DNA from 2 places in the Pectobacterium aroidearum genome. Region 2 is predicted to be linked to the other one. Evidence: predicted binding sites of a transcription regulator. Region 2 holds the regulator's gene; the other holds the start of a gene.
What was found. The regulator PurR, encoded in region 2, represses purine synthesis genes. The targets are predictions, from matches to a motif close to CANGCAAACGTTTGCNTG.
Positions count from the first base shown of each region.

Region 1 (7,383 bases), 2.3 Mb from region 2:
CTGCTGAACGAACAGTCTGAGCTGGGAACCACCGGGCTGCGCAAGTTGCCGATCAAAGGTGCAGATGGCGTCATGATCTCATTTGCCAAATGCTGCCGCCCTATCCCCGGCGACCCGATCATCGCCCACGTCAGCCCCGGTAAAGGGCTGGTTATCCACCATGAATCCTGTCGCAACATTCGCGGCTATCAGAAAGAACCTGAAAAATTCATGGCAGTAGAGTGGGATAAGGTGACGGAACAAGAGTTCATCGCTGAAATCAAAGTCGATATGTTCAACCATCAGGGCGCATTGGCTAACCTGACGGCAGCGATCAATGCCGCGAATTCCAATATTCAGAGCATCAACACGGAAGAGAGAGACGGCCGCGTATACAGCGCCTTTATCCGTCTTACCACCCTCGATCGCGTTCATCTGGCCAATATTATGCGTAAAATTCGCGTGATGCCGGATGTCATCAAAGTTAACCGTAACCGAAATTAATCGTCATGACCCCTCAACGTTATGCACGCATAAAAGAAATGCTCAACTGCCGTCAGCCCGATCTGACGATTTGCATGGAGCAGGTGCATAAGCCCCACAACATTTCTGCCGTTATCCGTACCGCAGATGCCGTCGGCGTGCATCAGGTTCATGCGATTTGGCCCACCAGCCGGATGAAAACGCTGGTTTCCTCCGCCGCAGGCAGCAATAGCTGGGTTCAGGTGAAAACTCATCGCAATATCGGTGATGCAGTCGGCCACCTGAAAGCAGAAGGCATGCAGGTTCTGGCGACCAATTTGTCTGAACACGCGGTCGATTTTCGGGAAATTGATTACACCCGCCCGACCTGCATTCTGCTCGGACAAGAAAAAACCGGGATTACTGCCGAAGCGCTCAAGCTGGCCGATCGGGACATCATTATTCCGATGACTGGCATGGTGCAATCGCTGAATGTCTCCGTAGCCTCGGCGTTGATCCTGTATGAAGCGCAGCGTCAGCGCCAGATTGCCGGCATGTACCAGCGTGAAGACAGCCCGCTGGATGAAGAAGAGCAACAGCGCCTGCTGTTTGAAGGGGGCTATCCGGTACTGGCACGCGTCGCGAAGCGCAAAGGGCTCCCTCGTCCTTATATTGACCATCAGGGTCAGATTGTAGCGGATACCCCGTGGTGGGCCGCGATGCAATCGTCGGAGTGCTGATGAAAGGCCGCCTGCTAAACACCCAACCGCTGAGTACACTCGCCGGCGTGGGTGCGAGTCAGGCAGCGAAGCTTGCGCGACTTGGGCTGGAAACCGTGCAGGATCTCCTGCTACATCTGCCTTTACGCTACGAAGACCGCACGCACCTTTACCCCATTGGCGATCTCCTTCCCGGCATGTATGCCACTGTGGAAGGTGAAATCCTACGCAACGACATCACCTTTGGCAGCCGTCGCATGTTGACCTGCCAAATCAGTGATGGCAGCGGCATGCTGACCATGCGCTTCTTCAATTTCAATGCGGCGATGAAAAACAGTCTCGCACCGGGACAGCGCGTTACGGCTTATGGCGAAATCAAGCGCGGCAAAATCGGCGCGGAAATCATCCATCCTGAATACCGTGTTCAAGGGGATAATACGCAGGTCGAGCTACAAGAATCACTCACGCCGGTTTATCCCTCCACAGAGGGTATTCGTCAGGCAACGCTACGCAAACTCACCGATCAGGCGCTGGAGCTGCTCGCCGCCAACCACATCGATGAGTTACTGCCTGAATCCCTGAGCCGTTCCCTCATTAGCCTGCCGGATGCGCTGCGCACGTTACATCGTCCCCCACCGGATATGCAGCTCAGCGAGCTGGAACACGGGAAACACCCGGCGCAGCAGCGGCTGATTATGGAAGAACTGCTGGCGCATAATCTGAGTATGCTCGCCGTACGGGCCGGTGAGCAGCGACATAAAGCCTCGCCGCTACAGGCTCAAGACGGCCTTAAGCAACGCCTGCTCGCCGCGCTGCCGTTCAACCCCACTCAGGCGCAAAAACGTGTCGTGGCGGAGATTGAAGCGGATATGGCAAAAGATTTCCCGATGATGCGTCTGGTGCAGGGCGATGTGGGCTCAGGGAAAACGCTGGTCGCCGCGCTGGCTGCATTGCGTGCCATTGCTAACGGCAAACAGGTCGCGCTGATGGCACCTACAGAGCTATTGGCCGAACAGCACGCCCATAATTTCCGTCAGTGGTTTGAACCACTGGGGCTTGAAGTGGGCTGGCTGGCTGGTAAACAGAAAGGAAAAGCGCGTCAGGCACAGCAGGACGCTATCGCTAACGGCCAGGTTTCCATGGTGGTCGGGACGCACGCCATTTTTCAGCAGCAGGTGAAATTCAACGGGCTGGCGTTAGTCATTATTGATGAACAACACCGCTTTGGCGTGCATCAACGCCTTGCGCTGTGGGAAAAAGGCGAAGAACAGGGCTTTCATCCCCATCAATTGATTATGACCGCCACACCGATTCCCCGCACGCTGGCGATGACTGCCTATGCCGATCTGGATACGTCCGTCATTGATGAACTGCCGCTGGGCAGAACGCCCGTCACCACGGTCGCCATACCGGATTCACGTCGCAACGATATCATCGAGCGCGTGAATAGCGCCTGCCAGCAGGAAGGGCGGCAGGCCTATTGGGTGTGTACGCTGATCGAAGAATCCGATCTACTAGAAGCACAGGCGGCAGAAGCCACCAGCGAAGAGTTGAAGGCTGCGCTGCCGAATCTCAAGGTCGGGTTGGTTCATGGCCGCATGAAAGCACAGGAAAAGCAGGCGGTGATGCAGGCTTTCAAACAGGGCGAACTACAACTGCTGGTGGCGACCACCGTCATCGAGGTGGGCGTGGATGTCCCCAACGCCAGTCTGATGATCATTGAGAACCCGGAGCGTTTGGGTCTGGCGCAACTGCACCAGTTGCGCGGGCGCGTCGGACGCGGCGCAGTTGCGTCTCACTGTGTACTGCTCTACAAAACGCCAATGAGCAAAACCGCACAGAAACGGCTTCAGGTTCTACGCGATAGCAACGATGGCTTTGTGATCGCTCAGCGCGATCTGGAAATTCGTGGACCGGGTGAATTATTAGGTACGCGACAAACGGGGAATGCCGAGTTCAAAGTGGCCGACCTCCTGCGCGATCAGGACTTGATTCCGCAGGTGCAGCGCGTTGCGCGCCATCTCCATGAACACTACCCCGAACATGCCATTGCGCTAATTGAACGCTGGCTACCCGAGCGCGCACGCTACACCAACGCCTAATCGCAGCAGCGCATTCTTCATTTCCCCCAAAAGTATCCCGTTAAATAATAAGGCTTTGCTTATCAGACGAAATTCATATCGAAAAGATGCGTTAGCAAACGTTTGCTTTCGACAAAGAGATCATTAAAATGCGCTCTTTGTCGTTTCAGGAACGCCAACTTACATCATGACTACCACCACGGAAACGTCCCAAACAGAAGCCGCTGCCGCACCTCAGCGCAGTGAACTCATCTATCGTCTTGAAGACAGGCCGCCGCTGCCGCAAACGCTGTTCGCCGCCAGCCAGCACCTGTTGGCCATGTTTGTTGCGGTGATTACCCCCGCGCTACTGATCTGTCAGGCATTGGGTTTACCCGCTCATGATACGCAGCGCATCATCAGCATGTCGCTTTTCGCTTCCGGTCTGGCCTCTATTCTACAAATTAAAACCTGGGGCCCCGTCGGTTCTGGCCTGCTGTCTATTCAGGGCACCAGCTTTAACTTCGTGACGCCACTGATTATGGGTGGATTGGCACTGAAGAATGGTGGCGCAGATGTTCCCACCATGATGGCGGCGCTGTTCGGTACGCTGATGGTCGCATCCTTCACTGAAATCATTCTTTCACGCTTCCTGCATTTAACCCGCCGCATCATTACCCCGCTGGTTTCCGGCATTGTGGTGATGATCATTGGTCTGTCGCTGATTCAGGTCGGCCTGACTTCTATCGGCGGCGGTTATGCCGCTATGGGTAATAACACCTTCGGTGCGCCTAAGAACTTATTGCTGGCAGGTGTGGTATTGCTGGTTATTATTCTGCTGAACCGCCAGCGTAACCCCTACCTGCGCGTCGCCTCGCTGGTGATTGCCATGGCGGTGGGTTATCTGGGTGCCTGGCTAATGGGTATGCTGCCGGAAAACACATCCTCGCAACACGATACAGCTATCATGGTGCCAACACCGCTGTATTACGGTTTAGGCTTTGACTGGAACCTGTTGATCCCGCTGATGCTGGTCTTCATGGTGACGTCGTTGGAAACCATCGGTGACATCACTGCAACCTCCGACGTTTCTGAGCAGCCAGTCAGAGGCCCGCTGTACATGAAACGTTTGAAAGGCGGCGTGCTGGCCAATGGCCTGAACTCTTGCCTTTCCGCCGTATTCAATACCTTCCCTAACTCTTGCTTCGGCCAGAATAACGGCGTCATCCAGCTTACTGGCGTTGCCAGCCGCTATGTGGGTTTCGTGGTTTCACTGATGCTGATCGCACTGGGGTTGTTCCCTGCCGTTAGCGGATTTGTGCAGCATATTCCAGAGCCGGTTCTGGGCGGCGCCACTATCGTAATGTTTGGTACGATCGCGGCGTCCGGTGTGCGCATTGTGTCCCGTGAGCCGTTGAACCGTCGCGCAATCATGATTATTGCGCTGTCGCTGGCCGTTGGCCTTGGCGTGTCTCAGCAGCCGCTGATTCTGCAATTTGCGCCGGATTGGATTAAAACATTACTGTCTTCCGGTATTGCCGCTGGCGGGATTACCGCAATCGTGCTGAATTTGGTTTTCCCACACGAAGAAAAATAGCGCCAGCCCGCAATAATTTCTGTTCAGTTCATGTAAAAGCGAGCGGTGATGCAACACCGCTCGCTTTTTACTGTCTGTAACAGCATTACCTATTGAGCCTTCAGGGAAATTGCGGCATAAGAACAGTTCTCCCTGACGATTGGCATGGACTGACACGATGAAATTTATCGGGAAATTATTGCTGACCCTACTGCTGCTAGCCTTTTTAGCGCTGGTAGTCGTATACGTATTACTGCAAACCAGTTGGGCGGCAGGCTGGGTAAGTAATTGGGTAAACCAGAACACCGACTACCAGTTGTCACTGGGAAAAATCAATCATGATTGGTCAACAGCCGATCACATCCAACTCACCGATGTCAGTTTTGGTCAGAAAAACCAGCCGCCGACGCTCACCGCCAAGCAGGTTTTAGCCGGGTTTAGCGTGCGTCAACTTACCGAACCACGTCATTTTGCCAGTCTGGAGCTAGAAGGCGGTACGTTAAACCTTTCTTCACAGGCCGCCACACTCCCTATCGAAGCCGATGTGCTACAGCTGCGTACGATGGCACTGCAGGCAAAGGACGGTGATTGGCGCCTGAATGGCCAGCAGATCAACGGCGGGATGACGCCGTGGCAACCCGAGGCGGGCTATCTACTGGGCAAGCAGGGGCAGTTCCAGCTCAGCGCCCGTTCACTCGAACTTAACGATATTCCCGCCAGCCAGGTCTTAGTTCAGGGCGAAATCAACCATAACCAGCTGATTCTGAACAATTTCGGCGCCGATGTTGCTCAAGGGCAGCTAACAGGCAACGCCAGCCGCGCGGAAGACGGCAGTTGGCAGATCGGTAACCTGCGACTCAGCAATGTCCGTTTGCAAACACAGAGAACGCCGGAAGCCTTCTGGCAGCCAGTGACCGAGCTGCCTTCCGTTACGGTCAACCGATTTGATCTGATTGATGCTCGTATTGAAGGGCCGGGATGGGCGTTTATCGATCTGGATGTTGCCCTGCAAAATGTCACGTTTAAGCAGAATGACTGGCAAAGCGAAGGGGGAACGCTGTCGTTCAATGCAACCGATATTGTGAACGGCAACATGCACCTTATCGACCCTATCGTGAATCTGGATTTGTCACCGGCAGGCGTTAACATCAAACAGTTTTCCACACGCTGGGAAGGCGGTTTACTGCGAACCAACGGCAACTGGCAACGTAGTAATCGACGCTTACAGCTGAACGAATTTGTTGTCGCAGGGATGGAGTACACACTCCCCGGCGACTGGCGTCAGCGGTGGCAAGCGACGCTGCCATCATGGCTGGCAGAAGTGAATGTGCGAAAATTCACGGCCAATCGCAACCTGCTGATCGATATCAACCCGGATTTCCCGTTCCAGCTCACCGCACTGGATGGCTACGGCAGTGATTTGCTGTTAGCACGCGACCACCAGTGGGGGGTCTGGACAGGATCGTTGAATCTTAATGCCAGCGACGCGACGTTCAATAAAGTCGATGTGCGCCGCCCTTCACTGGCACTGGTAGCCAACGATAACCAGATCGCCATTAACGAACTCAGCGCATTTACGCAAAATGGCATGCTGGAGGCCAAGGCGACCATCAGCCAGCAACCGGCACGTAATTTATCCCTGTCGCTGACGGGGCGCGCCGTGCCGCTGGATGTTCTGACGCGCTGGGGATGGCCAGAACCCGCAACCGCACCGACAGGCAACACGAATCTGCAATTACAGTTGAATGGGCGGCTTGCCGCCGATACACCGCTGAAGCCAACGCTAAACGGTACGCTGCAGGGTGTGGATAGCAACGATCGCCCAATCAGACAGCAAATGCATCAGGGAACCGTGGCAGAAACGCAAGAATGATTGCGCTTTCAATACACGGGGCCAGGCCGTTGGCAAATCTATTTACCAAATGGAAACGGGAGTAACGGAATAGAAGAGTAAAGCGTTTGCGCCAGGGACAAAAACGTCAGGAACGTTTTTGAACGTCGCTTGCGACGGCCCTGAAAGGGTGAATCTCAGGGATGAGATTCATATCTGCGCAAGCCGAGCTTACATGGACGTACTTGCAGCGTCTTTACGATCTATCCGTTACTCCCGCTCTACGGACTTTGTCAGCAACATCACACAGTCAGAATCACGTGTATTATTATGGCGAAATGCTGCTGGCTAACATGCAGCGTGATGTTCCGATAGGAAGGCCATCATAATATGGTCACTGCGAGTTAATCTACTTCCGAACCGCCTTCTTCCAGCGGTGCATCCGGCTGGGCAGGCAGCACGATATACACCCCTTCAAATAGCGCCCCTTTATTGTCATCACCGAACAGCTCGACATTTAACTGCACGCGTGCCTTACGCCCACGCGCCAGACGATCAAGATCGCCACTCAGCGACCCTAAATCAGCAATAGCACTTGGTCTGCCACTGACTGGCGCACTGTAACGAATGTGCGCATCCGCCAGAATAATCGTTCCACCGAGGTGCCGTTCACGCAGCAGCAGCCAGATCAGCCCCCAACCGGTGAGCGTCGCGAGAGAAAACATGCTGCCGGCAAAAAGCGTGTGGTGCGGGTTT
Region 1 covers NZ_CP166097.1:5,163,400-5,170,782, forward strand. Annotated here, with positions in the region: gene spoT (bifunctional GTP diphosphokinase/guanosine-3',5'-bis pyrophosphate 3'-pyrophosphohydrolase) at 1-483, shown strand, start outside; gene trmH (tRNA (guanosine(18)-2'-O)-methyltransferase TrmH) at 489-1,181, shown strand; gene recG (ATP-dependent DNA helicase RecG) at 1,181-3,262, shown strand; gene AB8809_RS23310 (NCS2 family protein) at 3,429-4,817, shown strand; gene AB8809_RS23315 (AsmA family protein) at 4,975-6,669, shown strand; gene fabY (fatty acid biosynthesis protein FabY) at 7,032-7,383, opposite strand, start outside.
Region 1: AB8809_RS23310 (NCS2 family protein) is a predicted target of PurR. The motif match lies at 3,354-3,371, and genes of this name have one in related genera.

Region 2 (7,383 bases):
TGCGCTGGAAGAAAATTCGCTGGAAGACGTATCAGCCGAAGACTGAAAAAATGGGAAATCCAGAGAACAAAAAACGGGTGCCATGAGGCACCCGCTGGAAGAGGATTTACGCTCGCATCGTAACAACATTACGCATCGTCATTACGCCAAAAGAAAGTATTACTCTTGATCGGCCTGCTGCGATTTGTATTTGTCTGCCGTTTCTTTGATCAGCGGTTGCAGTTCGCCACGCTGAAACATTTCAACCACGATATCACAACCGCCAATCAACTCACCATCAACCCACAGCTGCGGGAATGTCGGCCAGTTCGCGTACTTCGGAAGCTCAGCGCGGATATCCGGGTTCTGTAAAATATCAACATACGCAAAACGCTCGCCACATGCAGACAACGCCTGAACGGTCTGTGCGGAAAAACCACAGCTTGGCAATTTCGGGGAGCCTTTCATGTACAGCAAAATCGGGTTTTCAGCAATTTGGCGCTGAATTTTTTCAATTGTCGGTGTCGTCATCTTCTTGCTTCCTTAAACCTATAGGATGGCTAACGTCCAAAACGCTAGCCATGAGCCGCCGTCAGAGGTACCACGACAGCGACATTGACTCAGTGATATTGTACCGATGCCACTAGCCACAAAAAAACGCCATTTTTTGTAAGGGTATTTTCCCTGCAAGTTATTCGCCATTGATGAAATCAACACCAGAATGCGTTGATAAATCAATCGAAAAAACAACTATTAACGTTTTTTCACTATTCTGTATGAATAAAGCGGTCATGCCCACTTTTTTATGACGCCGTTTTCAGGAATACTGTGCGGATTGAGCGAGTTAAGGATTATGTTCGGTCACTTTTATTATGCGCTTATTTATTACTCTTTTTATATTATTTTTCAGTAATCTATCCCTGAACGTCGTTCAGGCTGCGCCGCATACCCCGCATTCTGCGCCGAAGAAAAGCGCCGTTGAAGAAACCAACAAGAAAAGCCGCCAAACAAAGGGTAATGCTAAATCACCGACACCGATCAAAAGCAAAAAACCAGAACCTACCGCCGCCAGAACGAAAACCAAGCCCCGTAGCGCGAACAAATCAACAGAGAAAAAGCCATCCCGGACGCAAAGCAGCACGCCCGCGCTAGTGAAAAAAAACCTCAAAAAGCTGAAGCCTGAAGAAGAGAAGCAGACGACCGCGCAGGTCAGAGTCAAAACCGGGCTGAAAAAGACAGTGCTCAAGGGAAAGGTAGATAAAAACCCGTCACCCACGGAAAAAGGAATGGCGCTGAGCGCGGCACATAAAAAGCGTTATCAGCATGCCAAAACGACAGCAATGAATAAGTTGATGAGCCAGATAGGTAAGCCTTATCACTGGGGCGGTTCATCACCCTTTACTGGATTCGACTGCAGCGGGCTGGTCTATTACGCGTACAAAGATGTCGTTAAAATCCAAATTCCGCGCACCGCTAACGAAATGTATCATCTGCGTGATGCCGCTCCGATTAAAAAGAGCGAACTGGAAAGCGGCGATTTGGTGTTCTTCCGCATCAATAATCGTGGCGCAGCCGATCACGTCGGAGTTTATCTGGGAGAAGGGAAATTTATTCAGTCGCCGCGTACAGGTTCAGATATTCGTATCAGCAAGCTGAGTGAAGATTACTGGCAGGAGCACTACGTGGGCGCGCGTCGCGTGGTCACACCGCAGACAATTCGTTAAGAGACAGACAACCTACATCGAATGGAAATGATTCAGACACGTTTTATGTAGCATCAACGTGTCTGAATACCTAGCCTGTGCAGAGCATCGTTCGGTTAATTCAGCACCGCAATAAAACTAAACGTGATGATGACAGCCAACGAGCCAACGGTTGTCAGCAAAGACATCTTCAGATCTGTATCCATAAACCACTCCTTTATTAGCGAACAAATTTTAGCTGAAAATTTCACCTGAAAGCGCTATCTGAAATAAAGACACCGCGATTCACAGCCGAACCCATTTAGGCAGTTAAATCTACAAATAATAGGGTTATTACGATTCTTTCATAATTCTAGTGAAAAATCTCGGACGTATGCATCACTAATAGTATAAATTACCCCTTTCACTTTCATGATAAATCGGACACAATCCGCTGTTTATGAAAGCGCTGCGTATCAGTCGAAAAACGTCAACCCAGATCCCTTCGGTATAACATTCGGCATTCTCCTTCTGAAATCCTGTTTTTTAGCTTAGAAGAAGAACATTAAACGTAGGCAAACGATTAACAATATACTTACGTCTGTAACAGGTAAGTTCAGGAGTCATTTTTAGATGGCAACGATTAAAGATGTGGCAAAACGTGCTGGCGTTTCCACCACAACCGTATCGCACGTGATCAATAAAACACGTTTCGTCGCCGAAGAGACCAAGGCAGCCGTCAGGGCGGCAATCAAAGAATTGCACTATTCGCCCAGCGCCGTCGCCCGCAGCCTCAAAGTTAATCACACCAAATCTATCGGTTTGCTGGCCACATCCAGCGAAGCGCCCTACTTCGCCGAAATCATTGAAGCTGTCGAAAACAGCTGCTACGCCAAGGGTTACACGCTGGTGCTGTGTAATTCGCATAACGACATCGGTAAACAGCGCGCCTATCTCTCCATGCTGGCGCAAAAACGCGTCGACGGCCTGCTGGTCATGTGCGCCGAATATCCACCTGAACTGTTGGCGATGCTGAAAGATTATCGCAGCATTCCGATGGTCGTGATGGACTGGGGGCAGATGCACAGCGATTTTACCGATACGATTATCGATAACGCCTTTGAAGGCGGTTATATGGCCGGTCGCTACCTGATCGAACGTGGTCATCGGGATATCGGTGCTATCCCTGGTATTCAAGAACGTAACACCGGCAGCGGACGCTACCTCGGCTTCTTAAAAGCGTTAAAGGAAGCCGACATCACCGTGCGTGAAGAGTGGGTTGTTCAGGGCGATTTCGAGCCGGAGTCCGGTTATAAAGCGATGCATCAAATTCTCGCGCAGAAACAGCGGCCAACGGCCGTATTCTGCGGTGGCGATATCATGGCGATGGGCGCGATCTGTGCGGCAGATGAATTAGGTCTGCGCGTGCCGCAGGATATTTCGGTGATCGGTTATGACAACGTGCGCCACGCGCGTTTCTTTACGCCGGCACTGACGACCATCCATCAGCCGAAAGAGCGTCTGGGGCAGTCTGCTTTCGCGATGTTGCTGGATCGCATTACCAGCAAGCGGGAAGATGCGCACGTCATCGAAGTGCACCCGACGCTGATTGAGCGCCGCTCGGTTGCAGACGGCCCTTACCTCGACTATCGCCGCTAACGGCAGCAATACCGTCCAAACGATTTTTCTATTCCTGTTCGCTTTCCTCTCTGCTTCAGCCCATTTTCTTGTATGCTGGCTGAAGCAGTTATAAATCTACTATCGCGTTTCATTTCCTCTGGTGACAGCCGATTACGTCGGCTGCGATAAGTGCTGTCCAGGTGTTTTACGATACTTTTACATAAAGTTAAGGAGACATGATGGGTTCACCTTATACAGAAGAATGGGATCACGATGCCACGCCTTGGTTCCGCATAATGCGGGATAAGTTGGCCGCTGCGGATATCATAATCAACGGTACCCGCCCTTTTGACATCCGCGTGATTAATCCCGGCATTTTTAAACGTGTCTTGCGAGAAGGTTCATTGGGATTAGGTGAAAGCTATATGGATGGGTGGTGGGAGTGTGAACGGCTGGATATGTTTTTCCATCGTGTCCTGCGCGCAGGGCTAGGGAAAACCTTACCTCACCGCCTGCACGATGCCATGCGAGTCGCCCTCTCTCGCGTCACGAATTTACAATCCCGTCGGCGCGCTCAAGTGGTCGGTGAAGTGCACTACGACCTGGGGAACGATCTTTTTACCCTCATGCTGGATCCTTACATGCAATACTCCTGCGCCTACTGGAAACAGGCACAAACGCTGGAACAGGCACAGGAAGATAAACTCACCATGATTTGTGAAAAACTCCAGCTTAAATCCGGCATGACGCTGCTGGATATCGGCTGCGGATGGGGCGGGCTTGCTGAGTTCGCGGCGCGGCGTTACGGTGTTTCCGTTTACGGCATCACCATTTCCAGAGAACAGCAGGCACTGGCACAACAGCGCTGTCAGGATCTGGACGTCATCGTTGCGTTACAAGACTACCGCGATCTGAACCAGCAATTCGATCGGATTGTTTCTGTTGGCATGTTTGAACACGTCGGCCCGCGTAACTATGGCACTTACTTTCGCATGGCAAAGCGTAATCTAAAGCCTGATGGACTGTTTCTGCTGCATACCATCGGAGCCAATAAGACCACCCCACACATTGACCCCTGGATGAATAAATACATTTTCCCCAACGCCTGCATTCCCTCCATACAGCACATTGCGCAGGCGAGTGAGCCTTACATGGTGATGGAGGACTGGCACAACTTCGGTGCCGATTACGATCGCACATTAATGGCATGGCAAGCCCGTTTTCAGCAATGTTGGCCGCAACTTGCCACACGCTACACTGAACGCTTTCGTCGAATGTTCAGCTATTATTTGAACGCTTGTGCAGGGGAATTCAGAGCAAGAGAACTTCAGCTCTGGCAGATCGTATTCAGTATCAATGGAATAGATGGTGGATTACGCGTTTCACGCTGAGAGGAAAGAGAAAACCGGACGAGGTTGTTCGTCCGGTTTACAAAAACAGGCAACGTAGAAATTACGCTTCGTTGGCGGGGTCGCTCGCCTGCTTGCTGGCCAACACGCGTTCAACCGTATCCACTACGGCCTGTGTCTGCGGATCGATTTCAATGTTGATGCGATGCCCCAGACGTTTCTGTCCCAGCGTCGTGCGGTTCAGCGTTTCAGGAATTAAATGCACGCAGAAACGCCCGCGGGTGACTTCCCCTACCGTCAGGCTGATGCCATCAATCCCGACGAAGCCTTTATGCAGCACGTATTTCATCAGCGCTTCATCTGCCAGGCGGAACCAAATCTGATGGTTATTCTCTGAAACCTGAATCTTCACCACTTCAGCCGTACACATGATGTGGCCCGACATGACGTGTCCACCAATCTCGTCACCGAATTTTGCGGCGCGCTCAATATTCACGACATCGCCTTCATGAATATCGCCCAGATTCGTTAATCGCAGCGTTTCTTTCATGAGATCAAAACTGACACGATCGCCGTCAATGGCGGTTACCGTCAGGCAGCAGCCGTTGTGCGCCACCGAGGCGCCGGGCACCAGCCCTGGCAGTAGGTCGGGGGGAAGTTGGACAACGTGCGTGCGAAAGTTGGATTTTTCTTCAATCGACACCACCGGCGCGGTGCCCTGAACAATACCGGTAAACATGCGGTTTGCCTCTTAAAAACAAAGAAATGACTTTGTGCAGTGTGCCCGATATTCCGCGGAAAACCAAACCGGAATACGGTACGCCAGACGCTATCGAAACCGCAACGTAACAAAAAGAATATATTCTCTTTCAAGCTGGTTTACTTTTATTAAGTCGTTACAATAACGATCTCGTTTTATTCTTGACGTTTTTCATATCCAGATTATTCATCCCGCTAGCAAAATTAAGTCATTCAAGGAAGGTATCCGTGCAACAGTATCTGACAGAAGCGCGTAAATTATCGGCGCTTGCTGTTCCTGTCATTATTGCGCAAGTGTCTCAAACGTCGATGGGTGTGGTTGATACCATCATGGCCGGTGCTTATAGCGCCACCGATATGGCCGCCGTCGCCGTGGGAACCTCTATCTGGCTACCCGCCATTCTTTTTGGCCATGGCCTGCTGTTGGCGCTGACGCCCGTTGTCGCACAGCTCAACGGTTCCGGTCGACGCGATCGCATCTCGCATCAGGTACGACAATCCTTTTTTCTGGCCGCCATTATTTCCATATTTACCATGCTGGCGCTGTATCAAGGGGAATATGCCATCAATCTGATGAGCGACGATTCGCCAGAACTGGCCGCGAAGGCTATCGGTTACCTGCATGCGCTACTGTGGGGCGTACCCGGCTATCTGTTCTATCAGGTTTTACGCTGCCAGTGCGAAGGGCTGTCCAAAACCTACCCCGGCATGATGATTGGGTTCATCGGGCTGTTAATCAACATTCCGATTAACTATGTCTTTATCCACGGCAAATTTGGTATGCCCGAACTGGGCGGCGTAGGCTGCGGCGTCGCGACCGCGTCGGTTTACTGGATCATGATGCTGTTGATGATGTTCTATACCCGGCACGCCTCCTGGCTACGCGATATCCGCCAGCATCGCCCTGCATTCCGTCTGGACGGTGCCGTGCTAAAACGCCTCTTTGGCCTCGGTTTACCCATCGCGTTGGCGCTGCTTTTTGAAGTCACGTTGTTTGCCGTGGTGGCACTATTGGTGTTGCCGCTGGGCGTCGTCGATGTGGCTGGTCACCAGATTGCCCTGAACTTCAGTTCGCTGATGTTTGTTCTTCCGCTCTCGGTTGGCGTTGCCACTACCATTCGCGTCGGGCATCGCTTAGGCGAAGGTTCAGTTGAGAACGCCCGCATTGCCGCGCACACTGGCATTATGGCCGGCGTGGCGTTAGCCAGCTGTACAGCCATTTTCACCACGCTACTGCGTGAACCTATCGCCCTGCTCTACAATCAGGACCCGCTGGTTGTCGCGATGGCTTCTCAGCTCATGCTGCTGGCTGCCGTTTATCAAATCTCCGATGCCGTTCAGGCCATCGGCAGTGGCGTGTTACGCGGCTATAAAGATACCCGGTCGATTTTCTATATTACGTTCACCGCGTACTGGGTGCTGGGATTGCCGAGCGGCTACCTGCTGGCGTTGACGGATATCATCGTCCCACGCATGGGACCGGCGGGGTTCTGGTGTGGTTTCATCATTGGCCTGACGGCAGCAGCAGTGATGATGGTGACGCGGATTCGTTTTCTCCAGCGCCAGCCTGCCGCACGGATTTTAGCGCGCGCCGCCCGCTAGATAACGTTTCATCCAGTTTACGTCGAAAAAAACGACGGAATGGATACAACCCCAGCAATCGCGCTGGCAAGAGCACAAAATTGCATTTTTCCTCTTGCCAGCTTTCCCCTTGCTCGCTACTATTCGCCTCGCTGTCAGACAGGCAGCCCGGTATCTCAATGCGTTCATAGCTCAGTTGGTTAGAGCACCACCTTGACATGGTGGGGGTCGTTGGTTCGAGTCCAATTGAACGCACCATTCCTTGTATTTCAAAATACTTCATGTTCACTATTTCCTACTGAAAATAATCTGCTCAATCCTCTGTTGAATCTGCATTAATTATCTTCCCGTAATACCAATTGCATTCCGTCTATTTGATCTGACTCAAAAGCAACGCACTGAACTTCCACAGG
Region 2 covers NZ_CP166097.1:2,228,573-2,235,955, reverse strand. Annotated here, with positions in the region: gene rnt (ribonuclease T) at 1-46, shown strand, start outside; gene AB8809_RS10345 (Grx4 family monothiol glutaredoxin) at 160-510, opposite strand; gene AB8809_RS10340 (NlpC/P60 family protein) at 852-1,703, shown strand; gene AB8809_RS10335 (YnhF family membrane protein) at 1,799-1,888, opposite strand; gene purR (HTH-type transcriptional repressor PurR) at 2,295-3,320, shown strand; gene cfa (cyclopropane fatty acyl phospholipid synthase) at 3,521-4,672, shown strand; gene AB8809_RS10320 (riboflavin synthase) at 4,734-5,369, opposite strand; gene AB8809_RS10315 (MATE family efflux transporter) at 5,618-6,991, shown strand; tRNA gene AB8809_RS10310 (tRNA-Val) at 7,152-7,228, shown strand.